One region of the Comamonas sp. UBA7840 genome, then DNA from elsewhere that is predicted to be linked to it. Evidence: predicted binding sites of a transcription regulator. Region 1 holds the regulator's gene; each other region holds the start of a gene.
What was found. The regulator sigma-54, encoded in region 1, starts transcription at its own class of promoters, with help from an activator protein. The targets are predictions, from matches to a motif close to TGGCANGNAANCTGCTTT.
Positions count from the first base shown of each region.

Region 2: B3R00_RS09655 (urease subunit gamma) is a predicted target of sigma-54. The motif match lies at 5,967-5,984, and genes of this name have one in related genera.
Region 3: glnA (type I glutamate--ammonia ligase) is a predicted target of sigma-54. The motif match lies at 2,510-2,527, and genes of this name have one in related genera.

Region 1 covers NZ_DLTI01000038.1:3,178-12,964, forward strand. Annotated here, with positions in the region: gene B3R00_RS14380 (THUMP domain-containing class I SAM-dependent RNA methyltransferase) at 1-723, opposite strand, end outside; gene B3R00_RS14385 (RNA polymerase factor sigma-54) at 901-2,484, opposite strand; gene lptB (LPS export ABC transporter ATP-binding protein) at 2,548-3,318, opposite strand; gene lptA (lipopolysaccharide transport periplasmic protein LptA) at 3,318-3,956, opposite strand; gene B3R00_RS14400 (thiol:disulfide interchange protein DsbA/DsbL) at 4,072-4,719, opposite strand; gene B3R00_RS14405 (SPOR domain-containing protein) at 4,776-5,426, opposite strand; gene argS (arginine--tRNA ligase) at 5,459-7,168, opposite strand; gene B3R00_RS14415 (hypothetical protein) at 7,256-7,576, shown strand; gene B3R00_RS14420 (DUF2214 family protein) at 7,597-8,043, opposite strand; gene B3R00_RS14425 (LysR family transcriptional regulator) at 8,040-8,972, opposite strand; gene B3R00_RS14430 (malate synthase G) at 9,212-9,787, shown strand, end outside.
Region 2 covers NZ_DLTI01000026.1:55,134-64,920, reverse strand. Annotated here, with positions in the region: gene urtE (urea ABC transporter ATP-binding subunit UrtE) at 1-662, opposite strand, end outside; gene urtD (urea ABC transporter ATP-binding protein UrtD) at 718-1,590, opposite strand; gene urtC (urea ABC transporter permease subunit UrtC) at 1,587-2,732, opposite strand; gene urtB (urea ABC transporter permease subunit UrtB) at 2,734-4,227, opposite strand; gene urtA (urea ABC transporter substrate-binding protein) at 4,437-5,708, opposite strand; gene B3R00_RS09655 (urease subunit gamma) at 6,124-6,426, shown strand; gene B3R00_RS09650 (HupE/UreJ family protein) at 6,485-7,102, shown strand; gene B3R00_RS09645 (urease subunit beta) at 7,117-7,422, shown strand; gene ureC (urease subunit alpha) at 7,511-9,229, shown strand; gene B3R00_RS09635 (gamma-glutamylcyclotransferase family protein) at 9,234-9,707, opposite strand.
Region 3 covers NZ_DLTI01000027.1:184,093-193,879, reverse strand. Annotated here, with positions in the region: gene glnL (nitrogen regulation protein NR(II)) at 1-339, opposite strand, end outside; gene B3R00_RS11435 (hypothetical protein) at 360-869, opposite strand; gene glnA (type I glutamate--ammonia ligase) at 1,050-2,465, opposite strand; gene B3R00_RS11425 (EI24 domain-containing protein) at 2,776-3,585, opposite strand; gene B3R00_RS11420 (phosphoribosyltransferase) at 3,827-4,351, opposite strand; gene B3R00_RS11415 (adenylosuccinate synthase) at 4,408-5,784, opposite strand; gene B3R00_RS11410 (ATP phosphoribosyltransferase regulatory subunit) at 5,815-6,963, opposite strand; gene B3R00_RS11405 (DUF2065 domain-containing protein) at 7,053-7,244, opposite strand; gene hflC (protease modulator HflC) at 7,293-8,189, opposite strand; gene hflK (FtsH protease activity modulator HflK) at 8,201-9,562, opposite strand; gene hflX (GTPase HflX) at 9,633-9,787, opposite strand, start outside.

The DNA.
Region 1 (9,787 bases):
CTGGAACGGCACCAGCTTTTCAAACGCAAAGCGGCGCAAGATGCCAGCGGGAATTTTTCGCGCAATCTGTGCCGCCTCAATCACTACCGTGCCAGAGCCACAGCAGGGGTCGTACAGCGGCTGTGGATTAGGGCCATGCGGGTTCCAGCCCGTGGCGGCAATCATGGCGGCGGCCAGGGTTTCCTTGAGCGGTGCATCGCCCTTGTCCTCGCGCCAGCCGCGCTTGAACAGCGCTTCGCCCGTGGTGTCCATGTACAGCGTGCAGGTGTCGGTGGTCAGGTGCATGTGCACACGCACGTCAGGGTGGTGGGTTTCCACACTGGGGCGCACGCCATTGCGCTTGGCGCGGAAGCGATCGGCAATCGCATCCTTGACCTTGAGGGCCGCAAAATTAAGGCTGGTCAGCGGACTGTGCTGGGCCGTCACCTCAATCTTGAAGGTCTCTTTGGGCGAGAACCAGATTTCCCAGGCCACCTCGCTGGCGGCGCGGTACAGATCATTCTCGCTGCGGTACTCGGTGAACGACAGCTCCACCAGCACCCGCTGGGCCAGACGGCTGTGCAGATTGAGCAGCATGGCGTCGCGCCACATCGCGCGCACCATGACACCGCCCCGGCCCGTGAGCACGTCATCCTTGCCCACGCCCGTAATAGCGCGCACTTCGTCGGCCAGAAAACCCTCAACGCCAGCGGCGCAGGGCAAAAACAAATGCAATTGGTTCATAGCAGGGGTCCAGCATACGCGAGCCGCCTCGCCGTGGTGTGGCTGCCGGCAGACTCCCGCTGAAAGCAAAAACGCAGCGTCAGCCGCTGCGTTCTCGATGGTGTTCTAGGCGGTAATTTTAAAGGGCCGTGCCGACCTGCGCTACTGCACAGGTATCAACCCGGCCCTTCAGCGTGCTTAGAGCGCCTTGCGCAGGTTCGCTGGCGCAATTTTGAGCGCCTCGCGGTACTTGGCCACGGTGCGGCGCGCGCATTCAATGCCTTGCTCCTTGAGCATCTCGGCAATCTGGCTGTCCGACAGCGGCTTTTTGGTGTTTTCGGCCGCCACGAACTGTTTGATCAAGGCACGCACCGCCGTGCTGGAGGCATTGCCGCCCGTCTCCGTGCCCAGCCCGGAACCAAAGAAGAATTTCAGCTCATAGGTGCCGTGCGGTGTGGCCATGTACTTGGCCGTGGTCACGCGGCTGATGGTCGATTCGTGCAAGCCCAGCTCATCGGCAATGTCGCGCAGTACCAGCGGGCGCATGGCCAACTCGCCATGTACGAAGAAGTTCTTTTGCCGGTCAACGATGGCCTTGGACACGCGCAAGATGGTGTCAAAGCGCTGCTGCACGTTCTTGATAAACCAGCGCGCCTCCTGCAGCCGCTGCTGCAGGCCGGCGTGCCCGTCGCTGCCCTTGTGGCTGCGCAGGGCGTTGGCGTACACATCGTGCACGCGCAGGCGCGGCATCACGTCCGGGTTGAGCTGCACGCTGAACTGCGCCAGACCGTCCGTACCCTTGCGCAGCAACTTCTTGACGATCACATCGGGCACGATGATGTGGCGCTCCACATCGGCAAAACGGCGCCCCGGTTTGGGCTCCAGCCGCGCAATCACACCCAGCGCGGCACGCACCTTGGCTTCGGGCAGGCCACAGGCCTGCATCAGTTTGCGCACATCGCGCCGCGCCAGCATGTCCAGCGGCTGCGCGCACACCTGCAGCGCCACCTCCAGCAGCTCGTCCCGCGGGTCCTCGCGGTGCAGGTGCAACAGCTGCAGGCGCAGGCATTCGGCCAGATCGCGTGCGCCCACGCCCACCGGCTCCAGCGACTGCAGCAGGCGCAGTGCTACGGTGAAGCGGTGCACCAGCTCGTCCAGCTGCTCCAGATCGTCGGTGCCAGCCAGCCCTTCAGCCAGCTCCTGCAGCGAATCTTCCAGGTAGCCGTCGTCGTTGAGGTTTTCGATCAGAAACCGCAGGGCGTAGCGGTCGAGCTCGGACAGGCGCAGCGACAGCGCCTGCTGGTGCAAAAAGTCGGTCAGCGACTCGTGGCTGCCCGCCAAGTCCAAGGCAGTGGGCGCATCGTCATCGTCGTTGCGCTGACCGCGTGCGGAGGCCTCACCGCCCCATTCACCCTCGTCGAAGGACGACATGTCCACGCTGCCGTCGCCTTCCCAGTCATTGGGCACATCGCTTTCCGGCGCTGAAAATTCTTGGTCTTTTTGGCCTTCAGCGCTTGCTGCGCCTGCGCTGTCAGCTATGGAATATGAAAATTCTTCCGCCGTGTCTGCATCCCCCTGCGGGGCGGTATTGGCACTGTCGAGGCCAAATTCTTCGCGCGGCGCATCCTCGGTCGCGATCTCGAGGAAAGGGTTGTCGTCGAGCATCTGCTCAACTTCTTGGGACAGCTCCAGCGTCGATAGCTGTAAGAGGCGAATGGATTGCTGCAGTTGCGGCGTAAGTGCTAAATGCTGTGAGACCCGCAGTGACAAACCTGGCTTCAACGCTGTACTCCCTCTGTGTGCTCTCTCGACCCTTGTTGTTTTTGATAACGCTGCTGAGGAGGGTTACATGCGGAAGTGCTCGCCGAGGTAGACCCGGCGCACATCCGGATTTTCGACAATCTCCTGCGGCGTTCCCTGTGCCAGCACCGTGCCATCGCTGATGATGAACGCGTGGTCACAAATGCCCAAGGTTTCACGCACGTTGTGGTCGGTAATCAGCACGCCGATGCCGCGCTCCTTGAGAAAGCCGATGATGCGCTGGATCTCGATCACCGCGATCGGGTCGATACCGGCAAAAGGCTCGTCCAGCAAGATAAAGCGTGGGTTGGTAGCCAGCGCCCGCGCGATCTCGACACGGCGGCGCTCACCGCCGGACAGCGCCAGCGAGGGCGACATGCGCAAATGCTCAACGCGCAGCTCTTGCAGCAACTTGCTCAGCTGAGCTTCAATCTCTGCCGACGACAGCGGCTTACCCGCTGCGTCTTTTTGCAGCTCCAGCACGGCACGCACGTTGTCTTCCACATTCAGCTTGCGAAAGATCGACGCTTCTTGCGGCAGGTACGACAGCCCCAGGCGCGAGCGCTGGTGGATGGGCATATTGCCCACCGAGTGCCCATCGATGAGCACATCCCCACCATCGCTGCGCACCAAGCCCACAATCATGTAAAACGACGTGGTTTTGCCAGCGCCATTGGGGCCCAGCAAGCCCACCACCTCACCTTTTTGTACCGTGATGGAGACGTCTTTGACCACCTTGCGGCTGCCGTACGACTTGGCCAGATGGCGGGCCTCCAGCTTGCTGGTGCCTGCGATGTCTTGGGTCTGCTCAGCCATTACTTTCCTTGCAAATTCAGGGTGCCGGAAGGCTGCAAGGGCTGCGCTGGGGCGGTCGAGGGTGATGGGGCAGCGGTGGCCTTGGGCGCCAAAATAGCGCGCACGCGGCCCCCGGAGCCAGCGGGTGCCGACGAGGGCTCATTGCTGCGCTTTTCACCATCCACGGTAAACACGTCGGTCAGATTGTTATAGGTGATGACGCTGCCCATGATGTCGTCGCTGAGCTTGCCACCGGTATAGCGGCGCAACTGTCCACGGCGAATCAGCTTCACATCATCGGTCTGGCCGTTGTACTCAATGACCTCGCCCTCGCCTTCGACAAACTCTTCGGGAGCGCCGGGCGCCGTGTCACGCTTTTGCCGGAAAAACGCACGCTTGCCGGGTTCTGCCTTGACCACGCCATGCTGGTAGCCCTGTGCATCTTGGCGCACATCCAGCTGCGCACCGCGCAACACGATCGAGCCCTTGGTCATCACCACATTGCCGGTGAACACACTGGTTTGCTTGAGCTCGTCATGGCGCAAGGCATCCGCTTCAATGTTCATGGGCTTGTCACGGTCAGCACGCTCGGCGTGCGCAATACCGGAAACGCCGACAAAGGCGGTCAACAAGAGGCAGGTGAGGAGTTTGGGTGTCATGTGGGCAGGGCACGTTTCTTGCAGCACATTGTAGTCATGCATGCTCGTTTTCCATGAAAAAAGCCCGCACAAGGCGGGCTTTGTGGCTGCGCAAGGGCTCGCAACCCTGTCTGCATCAGGCGTTGGCGCTTTGTGCAACCAAATGCTGCACCACATTCAGCACGTTGGCCATGCTGCCTGCGCGGGGGCCGTCGGTGTAATAGCGGCCTGCCACGCCCATGGAAGGCACGCCTTCCACGTCGTAGGCTTGCTGCAGCGCGGTAGCCTTGCGCACTTGGCTGGACACGTTGAACGAGTTGTAGATTTCCTTGAACTTGTTCACATCCACGCCTTGCTTGGCCACCCAGTTGAAGATGTCCTCATCCTTGGCCAGTTTGTTGCGCTCCACGTGAATGGCGCGGAATACCTTGACGTGCATGGCATCAAAGTTGTCCATGGCTTGCAGCGCAAAGTACAGCTTTTGCTGGGGTACAAAGCTGGCGTTGAACGCCACAGGCACGCGGCGCACGACCACGTTGGCCGGAGCTTTTTGCTTCCAGGCCGCAAAAGTGGGCTCAAAGTCGTTGCAGTGCGGGCAGCTGTACCAGAAGAACTCCACCACTTCCACCTTGCCTGCGGGGGCTTCGGTGGGTGCAGGCTTGGAAAGGCGCACATAGTCCTTGCCTTCCTTGGGGGCTGCTTGCTGCGCGAATGCAGTGTTGGCACCCCAAGCCAGGGAAGTTGCAGCAGTGGCTGCGGCCAAAGAGAACTGGCGGCGTTGCATCAAAGAGACTCCTTCACGAGATATGGTTGGTATTGAGCATAGGTCGCTCAAAAAGTTCATTGCTGCACGCGCACCAAGGCCGAATCCACCCCAGCGCCGTCCAATTTTTGCTTCAGCTGCTCCGCATCACCACGTTTGGCGAAAGGGCCCACGCGCACGCGGAACACCGGGCGTCCATTTTGCTCACGCTCACTGATGCGCGCTTCCCAGCCCAGCATCGCGAGTTTGGCACGCTGGGCATCCGCATCACCCTGGGTGCGGAATGCGCCAGCCTGGACAAAATAGCTAAATCCGTCCGAGCCAGCGTTGGCGGTGCTGGCGGCCGCCTTGGCTTCTGCCGCAGCTTTGGCATCAGAGGCTTTGACCTGCGCCTTGGCCAAATCACCCAGCGGGTCTGCCGTAGCCGCTGGCGGCTTGGCAACCGGGTCGACGGGGGGAATGGCGGCAGAAGTGCCAGGTGCTTCTGGCGCTGCCGCAGCAGGCGCCTGGGGCGCGCGCGAAGGCGAGCTGCCGTAGAGCGGCGAATTGGGGTCCCAACTGCGGTTGCGCTCCTGTTCGGTTTTCTCGATGTCGCGGTGCTCGCCCTTGTTGAGGAAAGGCACTGGCACTTTGGTGACGTACACCGCCACACCCAGCGCAATGCCCAAGCCCAAGATCAAACCAATGATGAGCCCCAAGATGGTGCCACCACGCTGCTGCTTACCCATAAAACCGCCTGTCACGTTGCTTGTTGTTTCGCTTACATGCGCTCGGGTGCGCTCACACCCAGCACAGCCAAGCCATTGTGCAGCACTTGCGCAGTCGCAGCGACCAGTGCCAGACGCGCCAGTTTCACGGCCTCGTCGTCCACCAAGATACGCTCTGCGTCGTAGTAGCTGTGGTAGGCGGAAGCCAAATCTCGCAAGTAGAAAGTGACGTCATGCGGGGCGTTGCCAGCGGCGGCGGCCGTCAGCATTTCGGGGTACTTGGCCAGCAGCAGCATCAACGCCTGGGCCTGCGGCCCTTCCAGCGCAGACAGATCCACATCCTTGAGCGCAGCCACACCAGCGCCACCAGCTTCTTGCCAGGCACGCAGCACCGAGCAAATGCGCGCATGCGCGTACTGCACGTAGTACACGGGGTTGTCGTTGTTCTGCGCCACGGCCAGGTCCACGTCGAAGGTGTACTCGGTATCGGGCTTGCGGCTGAGCAGGAAGAAGCGCACGGCGTCTTTGCTGGTCCACTCGATCAGGTCACGCAAGGTCACATAAGAGCCGGCGCGCTTGCTGATCTTCACTTCTTCGCCATTGCGCACCACACGCACCATGGTGTGCAACACGTAGTCGGGGTAACCCTGGGGGATGCCCACATTCGCGGCCTGCAGACCGGCGCGCACGCGGGCAATCGTGCCGTGGTGGTCCGTGCCCTGGATGTTCACCACCTTGCCGTAGCCACGCTGGAATTTCTGGATGTGGTAGGCCACATCGGGCAGGAAGTAGGTGTAGTGACCATCGGACTTGCGCATCACGCGGTCCTTGTCATCACCAAACTCGGTGGACTTGAGCCACAGCGCACCGTCTTGCTCATAGGTGTAGCCGCTGGCAATCAGGCGCTGCACCGTATCGGCCACGTGGCCGTTGGTGTAGAGGCTGGACTCGAGGTAGTACTCGTCAAACTTCAGGTTGAACGCCTGCAAGTCCTTGTCCTGCTCGTTGCGCAGATAGGCCACGGCAAAGTTGCGGATGTTTTCGTAGTCCTCGACGTCCCCGTTGGCGGTGAACTCGCGGTCATCGGCCTTCACGGTTTCCTTGGCCAGGAAAGCAGCCGCGATGTCGGCGATGTAGTCGCCGTTGTAGAAGTTCTTGGCCAGGGGGTTGTCGCTGTCGGTAGGCCAGCAATCGTCACCGGGCTTGAAGCCCTTGGCGCGCAACTGGGTGGACTTGGTCAGGGTATCAATCTGCACACCCGCGTCGTTGTAATAAAACTCGCGGTGCACCTTCCAGCCCTGGGTGGCATACAGGTTGCTGATGGCATCGCCAATTGCGGCCTGGCGGCCATGGCCCACGTGCAGGGGGCCTGTGGGGTTAGCAGAGACAAACTCCACCAGGATGTTTTCACCACGGTCGGCCTGATAGCCAAACTGCTCGGCCTGGCCCAGCACTTCACGGATGATTTCTTGCTTGGCGGCGGGCTTGAGGCGAATGTTCAAAAAGCCGGGGCCTGCGATCTCAATCGCCTCCACCCACTGCTGAAAAGGTGCTGTGGCCATCAGGGCGGCTTGCAACTGCTCGCCCAGCGCACGGGGGTTGGCCTTCAGCGGCTTGGCCAGTTGCATGGCTGCCGTACAAGCGAAATCGCCATGGGCTGCCACTTTGGGGTTTTCAAACGCAGCGCGTGCGCCGGCGCCTGGCGAAAGGGTTTCGAGCTCAGCCGCCAGGGCGGCGAGCAATTCTTGTTTGACAGAAAGCATCAGGCGATTTTACGTGCGCAGGGCACAATCTGCCCAAGCCTTGAAATCACGCATACAGGGCATCCGAAAAACGTCAGGGAGATGGTTTTGCAAACTTCACGCTGTGCGCAGGCCTGCTTGCTGCTGGGCGTGGCCTTCCAGAGCTACGGCGCCAACACCCCCTGTTCAGGGCGCAAAGGGGGCATCGACCATTGCATGGGTAGCCAGTTTGTCTGTAAAGACGGCTCCCTCAGCGCATCACGCAAAATTTGTAGCGATGCACGCGCCCCTGCTGCGGTGCGCGCTTTCCAGGCCCCGGCCGCTACCGACACCACCTGCAGCTGCCGCAGCGGTGCGGTGTGTACCGGCCCACGCGGCGGGCGCTATTGCATCTCAGACAGTGGGCGCAAAAGCTATGTGCGCCGCTAAAGGCATCTGCCCTCGCAGGGCTACATGCCCCGTGCCCAGAACACGGCAATCACCGCGATCACGGGAATGATGTGGGCTTGCACCATGATCCAAGTGCGCACCGCGCGCACCGCCTCGGGCTGGGGCAAGGTGCCCGCCCCATCCAGCGCCTTGAGCCACTTGCGGATGGTGAAGGTGGGACGCAGCGACAAGATGGCCGCCACAAAAAACAACAGCATCTTCAGGTGAAACAGCGGCTGGCTGACGTACCACGTCATGCCCTTGGCACCCCAGACGATGCGGGCAATACCCGTCAGCAGCAGCGCCAGCGCGGCCAGGCCGTAAATCATGTCCAGCCTGGCCAAACGGCGCACTACCGCAGCATTCATCCACTCCGCACGGCACAGCGCCGCCTCACTGGAGAGAAACACCACCGCCGTCAGAATGGCCACCAGGTGCAGGCTGGCCAAAATTGCTTCCCAAGTCATCGCGCTATCCCCTTGCTCCAAAACTCAGGGCGTTCATATTGCCCCTTGAGGTAGTCCATCCACAGGCGCAAGCGCAGCGTCATGTGCTTGCGCTGTGGAAACACCACGTAAATCCCGTTGGGTGGCGCGGCAAATTCCGCCAGCACCTCCTGCAAACGCCCCGCTGCAATTTCTGACTCTACCTCCCAGGTGCTGCGCCATGCAACGCCCCAGCCTCCCAGGCACCAGTCATGCAGCACCTGGCCGTCGGAGCAATCCAGCGGCCCCGTGGGCTTGAAGTGCACCACCTCGGTGCCGCCATCGCGGCTGGGCAGGCGAAAGGCCCAGCCCCGGGTTTGCGAGGCGTCGCTGGACAGCGTCAGGCAGCGGTGCTGCGCCAGCTCGGACGGGTGGTGGGGCGTGCCATAGGCCTGCAGGTAAGCGGGTGTGGCCACGCACAGGCGGCGGTTGTCCGCCATGCGCACGCTGATCAGCGAGGAATCGGGCAAATCCCCCACCCGCACCGCGCAGTCATAGCCCTCCCCGGCCAAGTCCACCACGCGGTCGCTCAGGTTCAAAGAGATGGTGACATCGGGGTGCAGGTCGTGGAACAGCGGCACCAGCGGTGCCACATGGCGGCGGCCAAACCCTGCCGGGGCGGTGATGCGCAAATGCCCGGTGGCCTTGACGCCGCCTGCAGAAACACTGGCCTCGGCATTGGCCACATCGCTCAGCAGACGCTGGCAGTCTTCCAAAAAAGCGCTGCCCTCGTGCGTGAGGCTGATGCGGCGTGTGGTGCGCACCATGAGCTTGACGCCCAGGTGCGCCTCCAGCGCATCCAGCCTGCGCCCCATGATGGCGGGCGCCACCCCTTCGGCCTTGGCGGCGGCCGTCAAACTGCCTTTGGTCGCAACCGAGACAAAGGACTCGAAGGCTTTGAGTTTGTCCATGGCACAAATAATTTATGAACCAAATTGGCCTCTAACGCTTATACACCAAGCGCTAGCAGCTATGTTTTCTGCATATTCTTCCGTACAGCAGATGCTTGAAGTGTTGCCCACTTTTGCATAAAAGTCATCAGTTATAAGCTTTTTGCCCAATTTATTAACTCCAAACTTTGCAATACAGTGGGAGCAAGGCTCCAAATACTGGGGCTTTGGTTTTCTACTGATCCAAGGGGGTTACCACCATGACTGCACGCACCCAAGTTCACGGCCTGCAAGTTGCCAACGAACTGCACACTTTCATCAACGAGCAGGTTCTGCCCGGTACCGGCGTCGATGCTGCCGCCTTCTGGAAAGGCTTTGATGCACTGGTGGCCGATCTGGCCCCCAAGAATGCTGCCCTGCTGGCCGAGCGCGACCGCCTGCAAGCCGAGCTGGACACCTGGCACAAGGCCAACCCCGGCCCCATCGCCGACATGGCGGCATACCAAAAATTTCTGACACAGATTGGCTATCTGGTCGAGTCGCCCAAGGACGCCAAGGCCACCACCGAGAACGTGGATGCCGAGCTGGCCACCATGGCCGGCCCCCAGCTGGTAGTGCCCATCCTGAACGCGCGCTACGCACTGAACGCCGCCAACGCGCGCTGGGGCAGCCTGTATGACGCGCTGTACGGCACCGACGCCATCAGCGAAGAAGGCGGCGCCGAAAAGGGCAAGGGCTACAACCCCGTGCGCGGCGCCAAGGTCATTGAATTTGCACGCAACTTCCTGGACCAGGCCGTGCCACTGGCTGCGGGCTCGCACAAAGATGCAGCGGCT
Region 2 (9,787 bases), on a different contig from region 1:
TCCTTCATCTCTGAACCGGGGCCGGAGGCAATCACCTCACCGCGCTCCATGACCAGGTATTCATCGGCCAGCTCTTGGGCAAAGTCGTAGTACTGCTCGCACAGCAGCACTGCCATGCCGCGTTCCTTGGCAAGCATGCGGATCACACGGCCAATGTCTTTGATGATGCTGGGCTGGATGCCTTCGGTGGGCTCATCCAAAATCAGCAGGCCAGGCCCAGGAGCCAGCGCGCGCGCAATGGCGAGCTGCTGCTGCTGGCCGCCGGAGAGGTCGCCGCCCCGGCGGTGCAGCATTTGTTTCAGCACGGGAAACAGCGCGTACAGATCCGCCGGAATCGGCGTGCTGCCGCTTTTATAGGCCAGGCCCATGCGCAGGTTTTCTTCGACCGTCAAACACCCGAAAATCTCTCGCCCTTGCGGCACAAAGCCAATGCCAGCGCGGGCGCGCTCGTACGGTGTGAGCTTTTCGATGGGCTTGCCGTTCCATTCAATGGAACCGCTTTTGATGGGCACCAGACCCATCAGGCTTTTAAGCAGCGTGGTCTTACCCACGCCATTGCGCCCCAACAGCACCGTCACTTTGCCAGGCTCGGCCTGCACGCTCACATCGCGCAGGATATGCGAGCCGCCGTAGTACTGGTGCAAGTTCTGAACTTTTAGCATTTTTGGCCTCCAGCGCTGATGCAGCTTTCGCTAACAGCTATCTTTTTCATATTCATCAACGCCCCAGGTAGACCTCGATCACGCGCTCATCGGCCTGCACCTGGGCCAGCGTGCCTTCGGCCAGCACGCTGCCGTCGCACAGCACGGTGACCTTCTCGCTGATGGTGGCAATGAAGGACATGTCGTGCTCCACCACCATCAATGAGTGCTGGCCCTTGAGGGTCAGGAACAGCTCGGCCGTGCGCGCGGTTTCCTCATCGGTCATGCCGGCCACGGGTTCGTCGAGCAGCAGCAACTTGGGCTCCTGCATCAGCAGCATGCCGATCTCCAGCCACTGCTTTTGACCGTGGCTGAGCACGCCAGCCTCGCGGTTGACTTCGCTGGCCAAATGGATGGTGTGCAGGATGTCGGCCAGCCGGTCGCTTTGTGCGCTGTCGAGCCGGAAGAACATGCTGTGCTTCACGCCCTTGTGCGTTTTGAGTGCCAACTCCAAGTTTTCAAACACCGTGAGTTGCTCAAACACCGTGGGCTTCTGGAACTTGCGGCCAATGCCCAGCTGAGCGATCTGCGGCTCGTTGTGCCGCAGCAGGTCGATGGTCGAACCAAAGAACACCGAGCCTTTGTCGGGCCGCGTTTTGCCGGTGATGATGTCCATCATCGTGGTCTTGCCCGCGCCGTTGGGGCCGATGATGCAGCGCAGCTCACCCGGCGCAATGTCCAAGTTCAGGCCGTTGATGGCCTTGAACCCGTCGAAGCTGACGTGCACATCTTCCAGGTACAGGATGCGGCCATGCGTCACATCCACCTCACCGGGCGTAGCAATGCGCGCCATGCTGGCGCTACGCCCGCCGGAATTGGTGCTTTGCGCGGCTTTGTCAGCCGCTTCACGCATGCGGACGGCGCCCGCTTCCATCAAATCGGGCGTCATGCTGCACCTCCTGATTTCTTCGCATCTTTATTGCTGCGCAGCTTGCGCACCACGCCGACGATGCCGTTGGGCATCCACAGCGTCACCGCAATGAACAGTGCACCCAAGAAGTACAGCCAGATCTCAGGCGCTGCCACGGTCAACCAGCTCTTGGCACCGTTGACAGCAAAGGCTCCGACAATGGGGCCGATCAGGCTGCCGCGCCCGCCCACGGCCGTCCACACGGCAATCTCGATCGAGCTGGCGGCCGACATTTCCACAGGGTTGATGATGCCCACCTGCGGCACGTACAAAGCGCCTGCGACACCACACATCATGGCGCTGATGACCCAGATGGTGAGCTTGTAGGGCAGTGGCGAATAGCCCGAGAACATGACGCGACTTTCGGCATCGCGGATCGCCTGCAGTACGCGGCCAAACTTGCTGCGCACCAGCCAGCGCGCCAGCAGAAAGCATCCCAGCAGGGTGCAGCCCGTCAGCACAAACAGGGCCATGCGCATCTCCTGCGTGGCCAGCGGCATGCCCAGGATGCGCTTGAAGTCCGTGAAGCCGTTGTTGCCGCCAAAGCCGGTTTCATTGCGGAAGAACAGCAGCATGGCCGCATAGGTCAGCGCCTGCGTAATGATGGAGAAATACACGCCCTTGATGCGCGAGCGGAAGGCAAACCAGCCAAACACGAAGGCCACCACACCGGGCACCGCGAAGATCAGGATGAAGGTGGCTGCAAAGCTATCGGACAGCTTCCAAAACCAGGGCAGCTCTTTCCAGTCCAGAAACACCATGAAGGCGGGCAGCGCATCCGGGCCTGCGGCTTCGCGGCTCAGGTACATGCCCATGACGTAGCCGCCCAGCGCAAAAAACAGGCCGTGGCCCAGGCTCAGGATGCCGGTGTAGCCCCAGATCAGGTCCATGGCCAGCGCGCAGATGGCGTAACACATGATCTTGCCCAGCAGGCGCACCGCGTAGTCGGACATGTGCAGCGCACTACCTTCAGGCACCCACAGGTTCAGCAGCGGTGCCACGGCACACACCACGATCAGCGCGACCATAAGTGCGGCCCAACCAGGTTTGGTCAACAGCGGCTTGCGGCGGGGCAGCTCCACCGGCACAAACACATTCGATTTCAAAGTGGTGGTTGTCATGTCAAGCCTCCGCGCTCCGGCCCTTCATCGCAAAAATCCCTTGAGGTCTTTTTTGGATGAAAGCAATGATGAAGATGAGCACGGCAATCTTGGCCAGCACTGCACCGGTCCAGCCTTCGAGGAACTTGTTGAGAATGCCCAGTCCCAGCGCCGCGTAAACCGTGCCGGCCAACTGGCCCACACCGCCCAGCACCACGACCATGAAGGAGTCCACGATGTAGCTCTGGCCCAAGTCCGGCCCCACATTGCCCACCTGGCTCAGCGCACACCCGGCCAGCCCTGCGATACCGCTGCCCAGCGCAAACGCCAGCGTGTCCACACGGGCAGTGTTCACCCCCATGCACGATGCAATCGGGCGGTTCTGTGTGACCCCGCGCACAAACAGGCCCAGGCGAGTGCGGGCAATCAGATAGGCCACGCCTGCCAGCACCGCAAAGGCAAAGGCGATGATGACCAGCCGGTTGAAAGGCAGGGTCAGGTTGGGCAGCAGCTGCCAGCCACCGCTCATCCACACCGGGTTTTCCACGGCCACGTTCTGCGCGCCGAAGGTGGAGCGCACCAGCTGCATCAGCACCAGCGAGATGCCCCAGGTGGCCAGCAAAGTTTCCAGCGGGCGGCCGTACAGAAAGCGCAGCACGCCGCGCTCCATCACTGCGCCCACCAAGGCGGAGGCCAGAAAAGCTACGGGCACCGCCGCCAGCAAATACCAGTCAAAGAAGTCGGGCAGATAGCTGCGAAACAGCCCCTGCACCACAAAGGTGGCGTAGGCACCGATCATCATCAGCTCGCCATGGGCCATATTGATCACACCCATCAGGCCATACGTAATCGCCAGACCCAGCGCCACCAGCAGTAGGATGGAGCCCAGACTGACGCCGGTGAAAGCCACGCCCAGGCGCTCGCCCCAGGCCAGCTGGTCTTTGACTTCGGCCAGCGCACGTTGCAGCGCGGCCTGCACTTTTTCATCGTGCTCCTGCGTCAGCTGTTCATTGAGCAGCAGGCGTGTGGCAGGGGTGGCGCTCTGGGCCAGTAGCTGCGCGGCGGCTATGCGCTGCTGGGCATCGTTGCTGCCCAGCAAAGCCGCCGAGCGGGCCATCTCCAGCTCGGCCTTCACCACTGCATTCGATTCCTGCCCCAGGGCTTTTTCCAGCATAGGCAGGCGCTCGGGTGTGGCGCCCTTGAGCATGGCCTTGGCGGCATCCAGCCGCTCGGCATCGTTGCCCACAAACAGGTTCAGCGCAGCCTGTGCATTGCCGATCTCGCGGCGCATGCGGTTGTTGGTGCTGGCATCTTCTGCCCCTTCGGGCAGGGGCGTGGCCTGTCCTGTGACGGGGTCCAGCGCTTCGCCGCCGCGCACGATGAAAGCCCGCTCAGCTGTGTACTGCACTTCACCATCGCGCAGCGCATTCAAAAAATCCGAAACACGGGCTGCTTCGCCCGTGGCCACGGCGTCTTGCATGGCGGCAATCCGGCTATTGTTGTCGCCATCGGCCATGGCCAGCGTCTGCTCGGCCGTCAGGGCGTGCGCAGCGGGCTGCCACAGGGCCAAGGCTGACACGGCAGCCCCCAGCCAGGGCCTGCAGCGCTGCAAGAGGGGTGAAAACATATGCAATCCGATCAACAAAAGGCCCGTCACACCGGACGGGCCTTGCTACAAAGGTTCCGGTACTGACACAGCGATGCAACCGCCGTGCCAGATCGCCTTTACTTCTTCTCTGGCTCGTCCTTTTTCTTGTCATTGCCTTCGATGAAGGGGCTCCAAGGCTGCGCTTTGATCGGGCCTTTGGTCTTCCAGACCACGTTGAACTGGCCATCGGCCTTGATTTCACCAATCAGCACGGGCTTGTGCAGGTGGTGGTTTTTGGCATCCATGGTCAGCGTGAAGCCGCTGGGTGCCTTGAAGGTCTGGCCCGCCATGGCTGCAATCACTTTGTCAGCCTCTGTACTCTTGGCCTTCTCGGCCGCCTGCTTCCACATGTGGATGCCGACGTAGGTGGCTTCCATGGGGTCGTTGGTCAGCGGCTTGGTGGACTGGCCGGGCAGGTTCTTGGCCTTGGCATAGGCGCTCCACTGCTTGATCCAGGCGTCATTGGTGGGGTTCTTCACGCTCATGAAGTAGTTCCACGAGGCCAGGTGGCCCACCAGGGGCTTGGGGTCAAGGCCGCGCAGCTCTTCCTCACCCACCGAGAAGGCCACCACCGGCACATCGGTGGCCTTGATGCCAGCGTTGCCCAGCTCTTTGTAGAAGGGCACATTGGAGTCGCCGTTGATGGTGGAGATCACCGCCGTCTTGCCCCCGGCGGCAAACTTTTTGATGTCGGCCACGATGGTCTGGTAGTCGCTGTGGCCAAACGGGGTGTAGGCCTCCATGATGTCCTTGTCGGCCACGCCCTTGCTCTTGAGGAAGGCGCGCAAGATCTTGTTGGCGGTGCGGGGGTAGACATAGTCGGTGCCCAGCAGTACCCAGCGCTTAGCACTGCCGCCGTCCTCGCCCATCAGGTATTCCACTGCAGGAATGGCCTGCTGGTTGGGCGCTGCACCGGTGTAGAACACGTTTTTCGACAGTTCCTCACCTTCGTACTGCACGGGGTAAAACAACAGGGCATTGTTTTCCTCATACACCGGCAGCACCGACTTGCGGCACACTGAGGTCCAGCAACCAAAGGTCACAGCCACCTTGTCCTGGCTGATCAGTTGCTTGGCCTTCTCCGCCGCCAGTGGCCAGTTGGAGGCGGTGTCGATCACCACAGGCTCCAGTTTCTTGCCCAGCACACCGCCTTTGGCGTTGATGTCCTCGATAGTCATCAGCGCCATGTCTTTGAGCGCGGTTTCTGAAATCGCCATGGTGCCAGACAGTGCATGCAGCACACCCACCTTGATGGTGTCTGCGGCCTGTACGGACATGGCCGAAAAGCCCATGCCCGCGACCGTTGCGGCAGCGGCCAAAGTATGGAGAGGGAAGCGGCGTGGGGTCATGAAAAGCTCCTCAGGGGGTCAGGTTGAATGCGCCCGCCATCGGCAGACAGCGGTCTGCACACCCCTTTGCAAGCCATATGCCACTTTGACGAATGCGCGCCACTTTCACCAAAGCGGTGCAACAAATAACGACAGACGGCAAACATGCACCAGGTTCACCACGCCACGCACCAACAAAACCTGCAACCGCCGCAGTTGCAGACCAGGCGGCACCACATTCAAGCAAGCGCATGCCGCCCTATGCACCAAAGACAGCACTGGCACGGCTTTTGCAAAAGATGGTGGCAAGCCCCGCTGCTGCTTTTGGCACCGCTGCCCCACACTGCCATGGAACTTTCTGCCAGCGTTCCATCTGCACCCGCCAACCCCGCCAACAGCCACGCGCTGGCCCATCACATTTAGAGCGAAAAAAATTATGGAACTGACTCCACGTGAAAAAGACAAGCTGCTCATCTTCACCGCCGCCTTGCTGGCCGAACGACGCCAGGCGCGTGGCCTGAAGCTGAACTACCCGGAAGCCGTGGCCTTGATCAGCGCCTTTGTGATGGAAGGTGCACGCGACGGCAAAACCGTGGCACAGCTGATGAGCGAAGGCCGCACGGTGCTGACCCGTGCCGACGTGATGGAGGGCGTGGCCGAGATGATTCCAGACATCCAGATCGAAGCCACCTTCCCCGATGGCACCAAGCTGGTCACGGTGCATGAGCCCATCGTCTAGCCCCTCAAATTTCAAGCCTTTTTGGCCTATAGCCCTTATTTGACCAGCGCTAACAGCTATGAAAACCACACACCTGATTGCCACCTCCGTTGCCGCAGCAGCGGCACTGCCCCTCACCGCCCTGGCCCACGCTGGCACTGATGGCGGTGGCCACCACAATTTTCTGGACAGCCTGACGCACGCCATCACCCACCCCTTGGGGGGTGCCGATCACCTGGCCGCCATGCTGGCCGTGGGTGCCTGGAGCGCACTGGCATTTGGCCCGTCTCGCAAGGCCTGGGCCGCACCCGCGGGCTTTGTGGCGCTATTAATTGCGGGCTGCCTTGCCGGTTTTGCAGGCCTGCATGTGCCCGCCATGGAGCCCATGATTGCCGCATCCGTTTTGGTGCTGGGCTTGCTCGTCATGGTGCAGCAAAAAATGGCCGTGGGCGCAGCCGCTGGCCTGGCCGGTGTGTTCGCCTTCTTTCATGGCGCCGCACACGGCTATGAGCTGTTTGAAGCATCCTTCGCCCCTGCGGCGGGCGTGATCGTGGGCATGGCCGCAGGCTCGGCCCTGCTGCATGTCACAGGCATGGTGGTGGGCCACCAAGTCATGCAGCGCCACCAGGCGATCGCCAAGGTGGCGGGCGGCCTGACTGCCATACTGGGCGCCATCATGCTCACGCGTTTAGCCTGAAGAAAGGGCTGCATATGATCCCAGGAGAAATTTTGGTAGACGAAGGCACGCACGTGCTCAACCCGGGCCGCGCCATCACCACGCTGGTGGTGAAAAACGCCAGCGACCGCCCCATTCAAGTGGGCTCGCACTACCACTTTGCCGAGACCAATGCCGGGCTGGAATTTGACCGTGCAGCAGCGCACGGCAAACGCCTGAACATTGGCAGCGGTATGGCCGTGCGCTTTGAGCCCGGCCAGCAACGCACGGTGGAACTGGTGGACATGGGCGGTGCGCGCAAGGTGTACGGCTTTCGTGGCCTGATTCAAGGGCCGCTGTAATGCCCCTGTGCCCCTTCTTACTACGTACATTCACTGCCCCCCAATGGGGCACATGCCTCGCTTGCGGTGGCTCTACAGGAGACATGTGATGGCCACCATGGACAAACGCGCCTACGCCGAAACCTTTGGCCCTACCGTGGGCGACCGCCTGCGTCTGGCCGATACCGAGTTGATTGTTGAAGTCGAGCAGGACTACACCTTGGCTGCGGGCGGCTATGGGGAAGAAGTGAAGTTTGGCGGCGGCAAAACCATTCGCGACGGCATGGCGCAAAGCCAGCGCAGCCGCGAGCAAGGCGCCATGGACACGGTGCTGACGAATGCGCTGATCCTGGACCACTGGGGGATTGTCAAAGCCGACATTGGCCTGAAGGGCGGGCGCATTGCCGCGATTGGCAAAGCGGGCAACCCCGACACCCAGCCGGGCGTTGACATCATCATCGGCCCGGGCACGGAAATCATCTCCTGCGAGGGCCACATCGTCACCGCCGGCGGCATTGACACCCACATCCACTTCATCGCCCCACAGCAGATCGAGGAAGCGCTGACCAGCGGCATAACCACCATGATTGGCGGCGGCACCGGCCCGGCCACCGGCACCTTTGCCACCACCTGCACGCCCGGCCCCTGGCATATGGAGCGCATGCTGCAAGCGGCCGACGCCTTCCCCATGAACCTGGGCTTTCTGGGCAAGGGCAATGCAGCCCTGCCAGCCGGCTTGCACGAGCAGATCAGCGCCGGAGCCATTGGCCTCAAACTCCACGAAGACTGGGGCAGCACGCCAGCAGCCATCAGCAACTGCCTGGATGTGGCCGAGGAGACCGACACCCAGGTCGCCATCCACACCGACACGCTCAACGAGTCCGGTTTTGTGGAGGACACCGTGGCCGCCTTCAAGGGGCGCACCATCCACACCTTCCACACCGAAGGCGCGGGCGGCGGCCATGCGCCCGACATTCTGAAAGTGGTGGGCGAGGCGAATGTGCTGCCATCGTCGACCAACCCCACGCGCCCCTACACCATCAACACGCTGGACGAGCACGTCGACATGCTGATGGTCTGCCACCACCTGGACGCCGGGATTGCCGAGGACCTGGCCTTTGCCGAAAGCCGCATCCGCAAGGAAACGATTGCGGCCGAGGACATCCTGCACGACATCGGCGCGATCAGCATGTTCAGCTCCGACAGCCAGGCCATGGGCCGCGTGGGCGAGGTCATCCTGCGCACCTGGCAGACCGCGCACAAGATGAAGCAGCAGCGCGGTGCTTTGTCCGGAGACGGCGCACGCAACGACAACTTCCGCGTCAAGCGCTACATCGCCAAATACACCATCAACCCGGCGATTGCCCACGGCATCAGCCACGAGGTGGGCAGCATCGAAGTGGGCAAGTGGGCCGACCTGGTGATCTGGAAACCGGCTTTCTTCGGCGTCAAGCCGTTTTGCATCTTGAAAGGCGGCAGCATTGCCATGGCCGCCATGGGCGACCCGAACGCCTCCATCCCCACGCCCCAGCCCGTGCACTACCGCCCCATGTTTGCCAGCTTTGGCGGTGCGCTGGCTAAGACTTCGCTGACCTTTGTCTCGCAGGCCGGGCTGGCAGCCGGCATCGGCGAGCGCTTTGGCCTGGTCAAGACGCTCTCAGCGGTGAAGGGCATTCGCGGCGTGCAAAAGCAACACATGGTCCACAACGACCTGGCGCCACGCATGGAGGTGGACGCCCAGACCTACGCCGTGCGCGCCGATGGGCTGCTGCTGACCTGCGAACCCGCACGCAGCCTGCCCATGGCGCAGCGCTATTTCCTGTTCTGAGCCCTCACGCGCCAGGAGCTGTCTTATGGGCCTTGAACCACGCCAGCCAGTCGCCGCTGTCAATCACCGGCGCGGCATGCACGGTCGCTGGCAAGGCCTCGTAGACCAGCACTGCCAGCATCTGCGTGCCACCGCCGGTCAGGGCCACCGGCACGGTGAGGGTGCGCTTGGTGTATTCGCCCGTGTCCTGGGGCCAGATACCTTCGTAGCCGTCGAGCACCTGCTCCAGGGCCGTGTCCAGGAGATAGACCTCGGCCAGCACCTGCTGCGTGCCCTGCAGCACCAGGCCGGGGTACCAGCCCAGGTCGTGCAGCGTGCCCGTCAGCGTGGTGCGACCGGTGATCACCATACCGCCGCGCAGCCGCGCAATGTCATTCACACCACCGGCGCGCAGCGTGCCGTAGACGGCCACATGGCCCACACCGCAGGGCTGCCAGCCGGGCTTATCAGACCGAGAGAGTTCAGAGGGGGTTGACATGTTTGTCATGCTATTGGATAGAAAAGCGCTTGGGAATGCACAAAGCGCGCCAGTCTGTAGCTCTCCTTTTGAAAGTAACC
Region 3 (9,787 bases), on a different contig from region 1:
CTCAATCAACCGCAAATCGGTGTGCTCAACAGCTGTTACCGTCACGTGGACGAATAAGGGGTCTTGCGCAGGGCGTTGCAACCCCGTATCAAAGCTCATGGCGGCATAGCTGGGGCGCTGCCCATCGGCAGTATCCAGGCCCGCTCGCAACAAAGAAGGCGCCGACAAATAGGGTGCGAACTCTGCCCCTTCCAGCATCCGCCGAGACAGACCCACCGCGCCTTCAAGCGCCGCATTCGCAAACACGATGCAACCTTGCGCATCTACCACCACCGCCAGCGTAGAGAGTAAATCCAAGGCGGCAAAACGTTGTGCAGCAGCAGTAGCATCAAGCGGCATGCAATCTATCTTTCCAAAAATCAGCCACCATTGTGGCGCGCCAGCTCACGCTGAATACCCGCCACATCAGCCTCTTGTCTGGCAATGTTGGCTTTCAGTGCCTCTAAGCGTTCGTTAAAAACCTGCGGGTTACGCAACTCCAGTGCAGTTTTCGTTGGATTGCCACCGTTGTATTCGGCTTGCAGCGCGCTGAGCTTTTCCTGCGCCTTCTTGAGCTCACCTTGCAAAATAGCGCGCGCATCGTTGTCACGGGCTTTTTGCTGGTTGGCATCTACTTGCACCGCAGCACGGTTGCCCGCAGACGCAGGCTTACTGCCCTCAGCGGGTTTATTCGCTGTACTGCTGCCCCCACCGGTGTGAACCACCGTCACATGACCACCCTCCACCACTTGGCAATTGCGCTGCTTGGCCACTGCTGCGCTGTTGGTGTACTCGTTCCCACAGCGATAAATACGCTCTTGCGCTATGGCATTGATTTGTGCCGATCCTGCCGCAATGCAACAGCCAAGCACCACCATCCATCGATTCATTGTTATGCCTCCATTCAAGAGTGAGCCGCGTGTACTCCAAGACTCACGGTATGGCTGCATTGTGCTATGCACGGCACAACTTGTCCTTGATTTTCCAGATAAGCATCTACATGTTTGCCACAAAAAAAGGCAGCTACAAAGCTGCCTTTTTGAGTTGCTTATTGGCGCAGTCTGAGCCAATTACAGCGAGTAGTACATATCGTATTCAACTGGGTGCACCGCTTGGCGGAAGCGCGTGACTTCACCCATCTTCAACTCAATGTATGCATCGATCATGGAATCGCTGAACACACCACCCTTGGTCAGGAAGGCGCGGTCTGCATCCAGCGCTTCCAGCGCTTGATCCAGGCTGTGGCATACGGTAGGCACCAACTTGTCTTCTTCGGGAGGCAGGTGGTACAGGTCCTTGGTCGCAGCTTCGCCGGGGTGAATCTTGTTTTCCACACCATCCAAACCAGCCATCAGCAGCGCTGCAAAACCCAGGTAGGGGTTCATCAGTGGATCGGGGAAGCGGGCTTCCACGCGGCGACCCTTGGGGTTGCTCACGTAAGGAATGCGGATCGAAGCAGAGCGATTCTTGGCCGAGTAAGCCAGCTTCACAGGCGCTTCAAAGCCGGGCACCAGACGCTTATACGAGTTGGTACCGGGATTGGTGATGGCGTTCAGGGCACGTGCGTGCTTGATGATGCCGCCGATGTAGTACAGCGCAAAGTCAGACAGACCGGCATAGCCGTCACCGGCAAACAGGTTCTTGCCGTCCTTCCACACCGACTGGTGCACGTGCATGCCAGAGCCGTTGTCGCCAGAGTAAGGCTTGGGCATGAAAGTGGCCGTCTTGCCGTAGGTGTTGGCAACGTTCCAGATCACGTACTTTTGCAGCTGGGTCCAGTCAGCACGCTCCACCAAGGTGGAAAAACGTGTGCCCAACTCGTTTTGACCAGCACCAGCCACTTCGTGGTGGAACACTTCGACCGGGATGCCCAGCGATTCCAAGATCAGTGACATTTCAGCGCGCATGTCTTGGGTGCTATCGACGGGAGGCACGGGGAAGTAACCGCCCTTGGTACGGGGACGGTGACCACGGTTACCACCTTCAAACTTGGTGCCGGTATTCCATGGTGCCTCGTACTCTTCGATTTCGAAGAAGGGGTTGTGAGGCTCTGTACCCCAGCGCACGCCGTCAAAGATGAAGAATTCGGGTTCGGGACCGAAGTATGCGGTGTCACCCAGGCCGGAAGCCTTCAGGTAGGCTTCAGCGCGTTTGGCCACCGAGCGGGGATCGCGGTCATAGGCCTTACCGTCACCGGGCTCGATCACGTCACACTGCAAGATCAGCGTGGTTTCTTCAAAGAAGGGGTCGATGTTGGCGGTGTTCGGGTCGGGCATCAACAACATGTCCGATGCTTCAATACCCTTCCAGCCGGCAACCGATGAACCGTCGAAGGCGTGGCCCGACGTGAACTTGTCTTCATCAAAGTGCGACAGCGGCACAGTCACGTGCTGCTCTTTGCCACGGGTATCAGTGAAGCGCAGGTCAATAAACTTGACCTCGTTTTCCTTCACTAGGTTCATCACATCTGCAACGGTCTTAGCCATCAGGTTCTCCTGGAAAAGCGCTTCATAGAAAGTACAAAGTTAGCAAAGCAGTTTGCATGCCAACCCGTGCCAGCTGCGCCAACACACTTTCACAAGCATAAGGCCATGAAGTATTTGTCTTCACGGCCTTATCAAATTCACCATTTTGGTGCAAATCTAACGAACCCCTCCGAGCCCGTCTTCTTGGCACCATTTTAGTTCGTAAGTACGCACCACATTGATGCACTCAGCATTTCATACGCAGGATTGCACCAATTAAGACATGCATCTATCGCAGCAGCTGTTTGGGGCCCTCTGTTTGCAGGGCATTTCATTCGGGGGCACGCTCTTGCGCTGCACGCAAACTGTACAAAGCTGCCAGCGTGTAATGCGCAAACCACAGTGATGCAAAAGCCAGCACCAGCGCATACATCCACACCGCCAACGGAATCAACACCCAAAAGGCTGCGGCAAACACCACCCCGGAAGCCCACACCAAGCTGGGTGCAGCACCGATGTAGCCACAAACCACGCCCATCAGTATCAAGCGATAGCGGTGCGTGTGCAAAATGGCATGGCGCTCTGCCTTGCTGGCATGCTCGGCCAAGGCATCAAAGGTCATGAGCCGGTAAGTCAGCCAGCCCCCAATCAGCGGTGGCAACACCAGCACAAAGGGTGGCACTAGCCACAGGGGCAGAGACAGCAACAAGGCCAGCAAAGCCAGCGCAGTTGCGCACAGTGCCCACCACGTGCTGCCCACCCAGCCTGCTCCGTGTTTGCGCTGCAGGTGCGCAAACCGCCGTGCGGCGACCAGCTCGACCATTTGGGGCGTCATCACCACCGACACCACAGCCAGAGCGATCATGATCATCACGGGGCTCACCAGCAGCACCACGGTAACAGCCGCAGCCACCGCACTGGCTGCCGCCGTAGCTGTCCCCATCCAGCTCCACAGCCATTGCAGCCAGCTGGCGCGCTCCAGCCAAGACTGCACCGTACCTACCGACGCATCCCACCAGAACAACCCAAACAGTGCTGCCATCACAACAAGCAGCAGCAAGGGGAACAAAGACCATGCCATCACCCGCACCCGCAGGCAATCGGCCAAAGCACGCCACAGGGCATCCAACATCATTTGCATGCGCACAGCATAGCGAGCTGCCCGTGCGGCTGCATGCATGGCACATGCAAGCCAACAGGTTTCACAAAAACCATAGCTGCTAGCGCTTGTTGTTCATAAATTTCAGATGGTTTTTCATGCGAAAGCATTGTTCGAAAAGCGCAAGCTGCTCCTTTATTTTTTTATTCAAAGCACCTTGATGTCTCACATGGACACAAAAAAAGGAGCCCGAAGGCTCCTTTTTCGCGAAGGCAAGCTGCAATTACAGCTTCCACTTCTCCATCAGCTTTTCAGCAGTCAAGTTGTCATAGCCTTCAAAAGGCTGGTGAATCCAAGGATTCGTGGGCAAGTCTTCCACCGAGTAATCGGCCTGGAAAGTCGACACACCCTTGGTCCAGATCACCGCAGTGCGCAGCTCTGTGATGGGGGCATAGTTTTCCTTCAGGCGCTTGACCACGGCGTTCAGCGTCACGCCGGTATCGGCCAGGTCGTCCACCAGCAGCACGCGGCCTGCAATCTCACCCTTGGGAGTCGCGATGAAGCGGCCGATGTCCAAGTGGCCCTGCACCTTGCCCGCCTCAGCACGGTAAGAGCTGGTCGACATGATGGCCAAAGGCTTGTCAAAAATACGGCTCAGAATGTCACCGGGGCGCAGACCACCGCGTGCCAGGCACAAGATGGTGTCGAATTCCCAGCCCGACTGGTGAATCTTCAACGCCAGCTTTTCGATCAAGCCGTGGTATTCGTCGTAGCTGACGTACAGGTGCTTACCGTCTTCTGTCAACATGTGTGGTTCCTGTCTAAATGCTTCGCAAAGGAGCGTGTTTATAAAGGCAGAAGCGCTTACGCAGCTGCGTAGGGGTTTTGCATCAGGATGGTGTGATCGCGGTCAGGGCTGGTGGAGACCATCGCAATCGGCACACCCGTCACTTCCGCAATACGATCCAGATAGCGGCGTGCATTCACGGGCAGCTTGTCGTAGTCGGTCACACCCACGGTGGAGTCGGTCCAGCCGGGAATGGATTCGTAGATGGGCTTGCAGCGCTCAATGTCGTCAGCACCCAAAGGCAGGATGTCGATCTTCTCGCCGTCCAGCTCGTAGCCCACGCACAGTTGCAGCTCTTCGATGCCGTCCAGCACGTCCAGCTTGGTAATGCACAGGCCAGACAGACCGTTGATCTGGGCCGAGCGCTTGAGCAGCGCGGCATCAAACCAACCACAGCGGCGCGAACGGCCAGTAGTTACACCCTTTTCAGCACCCACGGTGGACATGATCCAGCCCGGTGTGCCTTCCTTTTCCCACTCTAGCTCGGTAGGGAATGGGCCACCGCCTACGCGGGTGCAATACGCCTTGGTAATGCCCAAGATGTAGTGCAGCAAACCGGGGCCCACGCCAGCGCCAGCCGCAGCATTGCCGGCCACGCAGTTGGACGAGGTGACGTAGGGGTAAGTGCCGTGGTCTACGTCCAGCAACGTGCCTTGCGCACCTTCAAACAGCAGGTTGGCACCGGCAGCATGGGCGTCGTTCAGCTCGCGCGATACGTCAGCAATCATGGGCTTGAGCAGCTCTGCATGGCGCATGGCTTCTTCGTACACCGCGTCAAACTGCACTTCACCGTTCTTCATGTAAGGCGCCAAATTGGCACCAAACTCAAACTTTTTCGACCCCAGCACGTTCACCAGAATGTGGTTGTGCAGGCTCAGCAGCTCGCGCAGCTTGGTCGCAAAACGCTCGGGGTGCTTCAGGTCTTGCACGCGCAGTGCACGGCGCGCAATCTTGTCTTCATACGCTGGGCCAATGCCCTTGCCCGTGGTACCAATCTTTTGCACACCGCCTTGTTCGCGGGCCGCTTCACGGCACACATCCAGCGCTACGTGGAAGGGCAAAATCAAAGGACAAGCTTCGGACACACGCAGGCGGTTGCGCACAGCAACGCCTGCCTTCTCCAGGCCTTCAATTTCTTCAAACAGCTTGCCTACCGACAGCACCACACCGTTGCCGATGTAGCACTTCACGCCGGGGCGCATGATGCCGCTGGGAATCAGGTGCAGCGCAGTCTTCACGCCATTGATCACCAGGGTGTGACCCGCGTTGTGGCCGCCTTGGAAGCGCACTACGCCTTGGGCGCTTTCGGTCAACCAATCGACCAATTTACCCTTGCCTTCGTCGCCCCACTGGGTACCGACGACGACCACGTTGCGACCTTTGGTTGCTTTCATAATCTCAAATCCGATGAATTGAAAAATGCCTTAAATGGCTTGCACGACCCATTGCCCGGCGCTATGCACCAGAACGCGGTCGCAGTCGAATTCGTCCACTTCACTCTCATGCCCGGGAAGCACACACACCACTGTTTCACCTTGCGCACGCAATTGCGCAATCGCAAAACTCAGTTGTGTATCACTACCCCAAGGAGCGCGAATGGCCGCACGCAGCGGACGCGATGGCACCACCGACACCAGCTGTTTGATGTCCAGTGAGAAGCCCGCCGCAGGGCGGTTGCGTCCAAAAACAGCACCCACTTCGTCATAACGACCACCACGCACCAGCGCATCGCTGGCTCCAGGGACGTACACAGCAAAGCGGGTGCCACTGTAGTAAGAATAGCCACGGACATCCGCCAAATCGAACGTCACATTCGCTTGAGGAAACTGTGCGGCAAACCACTTCAAGTGCTGCAGCACGTGCTGCGCCCCAGGAATGCCTGCCAACAGTTTTTCAGCCTCGTCCAGCACACTGACATCGCCGTAAAGCTGCAGCAACGCCAGCAAACCTTCGCGAGAGGCTTGGGGGAAATTTTTAGTCAAACCAGCCAGCTCTGTCGCATCCTTCGCAGCCAGTGCGGCATGCACTTTTTGCAAAATACTGGCATCCAGCATCACTCCAGCCATCAAGCTGCGTGCAATGCGCACATCCCCCAAATCTACGGTAAAGCCCTCAAGACCCGCGCCTTGCACACAAGCCAGCGCCAAGCTCAATGCTTCCACATCTGCTTCGGGGCCAGCATGTCCATAGATTTCCGCTCCGAACTGCAAAGGCTCTCGCGTAGCCCGCGGACGGTCTGGCGCTGCATGCAACACAGGGCCGCAATAGCACAGGCGCGTGACTCCCTCACGATTGAGCAAGTGCGCATCAATGCGCGCCACTTGCTGCGTCATGTCCGCACGCAGTCCCAAAGAGCGTCCAGAAATCTGGTCAACCAACTTGAAAGTTTGCAGATTCAGTGCTTCACCGGTACCGGTGAGCAAAGACTCCAGATACTCCAAGAGCGGAGGCATGACCAACTCATACCCATAGCTGCGTGCCGTATCGAGCAAACCTCGACGCAACTCTTCGATGTGACGTGCCTCAGAAGGCAGCACATCGGCGATGTGATCCGGCAGGACCCAAGCGGACATGGAAAAAGGGGGAGGCTGTTAAAAACGTGATTCTATCGGCTATCGCAGCCACGCCCTACAAAAGGCTTATGGCCTAGACATAAGGCACGTTATTTGAGCAGCCAGAGCAAAGCCAGACCGACTGCGATACAGAGCAGCCCCATAAAACGTATCTGACCATCACGCAGGGCCAGAAGCTGGGCAAACATGTGCCTCCAGCCTTTCGGAGAGATGAAGGGGAAGAGGCCTTCAAGGACCAAAACTAAGGCCAAGGCAGCCCACCAAGAAATTTCTGTTTCCATGGCGGTGAGCTTACCTTGGCCTGATGGCTGCAAAAGGTCTACAGCGACTTAGTTGCCTGACCCACTACTGCGGAAGGACTTAAAGAAATCAGAGCTACTGGGATCCACCAGCATCACGTCGCTCTTGTTGGCAAAGCTGGCTTTGTATGCATCCAAGCTGCGATAAAACTTCGCAAACTGCGGATCTTGGCCAAAGGCTTCAGCATAGGTTTTTGCAGCAGTTGCATCGCCTTCACCCTTGATGATCTGTGCATCACGGTAGGCGTTGGCCACCGTCACTTCACGCTGGCGGTCGGCTTCTGCGCGAATCTTTTCACCCTCTGCAGCCCCGGTAGAACGCAGCTCATTCGCTACACGTTTGCGCTCCGCTTCCATACGGCGATATACCGACTCCGTAATGGTTTCGGCGTAGTCCACACGGGTAATACGCACATCCACCACATCAATGCCCCAGTGTTTGCCACCAGAGCCACCCGTCACGGCTTTCAGGACTTCATCCTTCACGTCGGCCATAAGGGTATCGCGTTTGCTGGAGAGCAGTTCACGTACGGTGCGCTTATTGACTTCTTCTTGGAAGGCATTGCGCACCACGCGGTTGAGCTGCATAGCGCCAGCGCTTTCATCCAAACCCACATTACGGATGTACTCCGATGGGTCGCTGATGCGCCAGCGCACATACCAGTCGATCACTACACGCTGTTTCTCAGCCGTCAGCATAGGCTCCGTATCCGTGCTGTCGAGCGTCAACAAGCGCTTATCGATATAGCGTACGTTTTGAAATGGAGGCGGCAACTTGAAGTTCAGACCCGGCTCCGTAATCACGGTCTTGATCTGACCCAAAGCGTAGACAACACCAAATTGGCGCTGGTCTACCACAAAAAGCATGGAGCTCAGCAGCGCCAACACCACCAACAAGCTAGAGGCAATAAATCCAACTCTGTTCACAACGGATCTCCTCAGCGGGACTCACGTTCACGCGAACGTGCATCACGTGCGCGCGAATCAGCGGGGGTTGCAGGGACCACAGTCACTGCGTTTTGCGACTGTGCACGCGCAGCAGCATCGGTCACTGCCTGCGGGGCAGCACCTGCGCTTTGCATAATTTTGTCCAACGGCAAATACAGGAGATTCGAGCCTTGGCGCGAGTCCACCAGTACCTTGGTCACGTTGCTGTAAACCTCTTGCATGGTTTCGGTATACAGACGATCACGCGTGACTTGCGGCGCCTTCTTATATTCCGCTAACAAAGAGCTAAAGCGCTGTGCATCACCCTGGGCTTGTGCAGCAATGCGTTCCCGGTAGGCCTCCGCCTCTTCTTTCAGGCGCGATGCAGTACCAGTGGCGCGAGGAATCACGTCATTGGCATACGCTTGCGCCTCGTTCTTGGCGCGCTCACGCTCTTGCCCCGCCTTCAATACATCGTCAAATGCGGCCTGCACCTGCTCTGGCGGACGAACACCACCTTGCTGCATGTTGATGCCAACCACTTCGACGCCTACTTTGTAGCGATCCAAGATGGTCTGCATCAAATCCCGCACACGAGGAGCGATCTGGTCACGCTCCTCCGCCAGCGCGGTATCCATCTTCATCTTGCCCACGACTTCACGCACAGCCGTCTCGGCAGCTTGAACCACTGCGACATCAGGGCTCTTGCTTTCAAACAGCCAAGCCCGCGCGTCGCTCAAGCGGTATTGCACAGCAAATTTGATCTCAACGATGTTCTCATCTTCGGTCAGCATGGCCGACTCTCGCAAACCAGTGCTTTTGATGATGGTGTCGCGACCAACATCTACAGAGCGAATTTGCGAAACGTATACCAACTCATGATTTTGAATCGGATAAGGCACGCGCCAATTAAAGCCCGCACCCACTGTCGAGTGGTACTTACCAAACTGCGTAATCACAGCTTGCTGGCCTTCTTGTACGATAAAAAAGCCTGTACCTAGCCAGATGAGCACCGCGATACCCGCGATGACTCCCACCCCAATGCCAGCACCCTTCATTTCTGGAGGCTGAGCACCATTACCACCACGAGGGCTTTGCGGCGGTTTACCCCCAAACAAGCCCGAAAGCTTGCGATTGAGGTCGCGCCACAACTCATCCAAATCTGGCGGCTGCCCTGCTTGGTTGTTTTGACCACGAGGTGGCTGGTGATGAGAGGAAGGCGGTGGCGTTGGACGATCAGAATCCGGGCGCTGCTCGCCCTCCCCTGCATTGTTGTCCTCTCCACGGCCCCAACGGGGATCATTCAGATTGAACATTCCCCGCAAGCGTTCTGGCAGCACTGCCCAGCGTGGGGCGCGATTCAGGAAATTCATGCGAAAAGTCTCAATTGGTATTGCTATGAACCATTTGGCATTGTGCCCAAATGTAGGGTAGACACTTTGCTCAATCGTCGTAGTCTTCGGGGGGCATTGACTCGGACAGCAATCCATCCTCATCGCCTGGTATACCCCCTTCGGCGGGCGTCTTGCGTGCAGCCAGTGCTGCATCTGCCAAGATTTGGCGCAACTGCGGCAATCCTTCTCCATTGCGCGCACTCA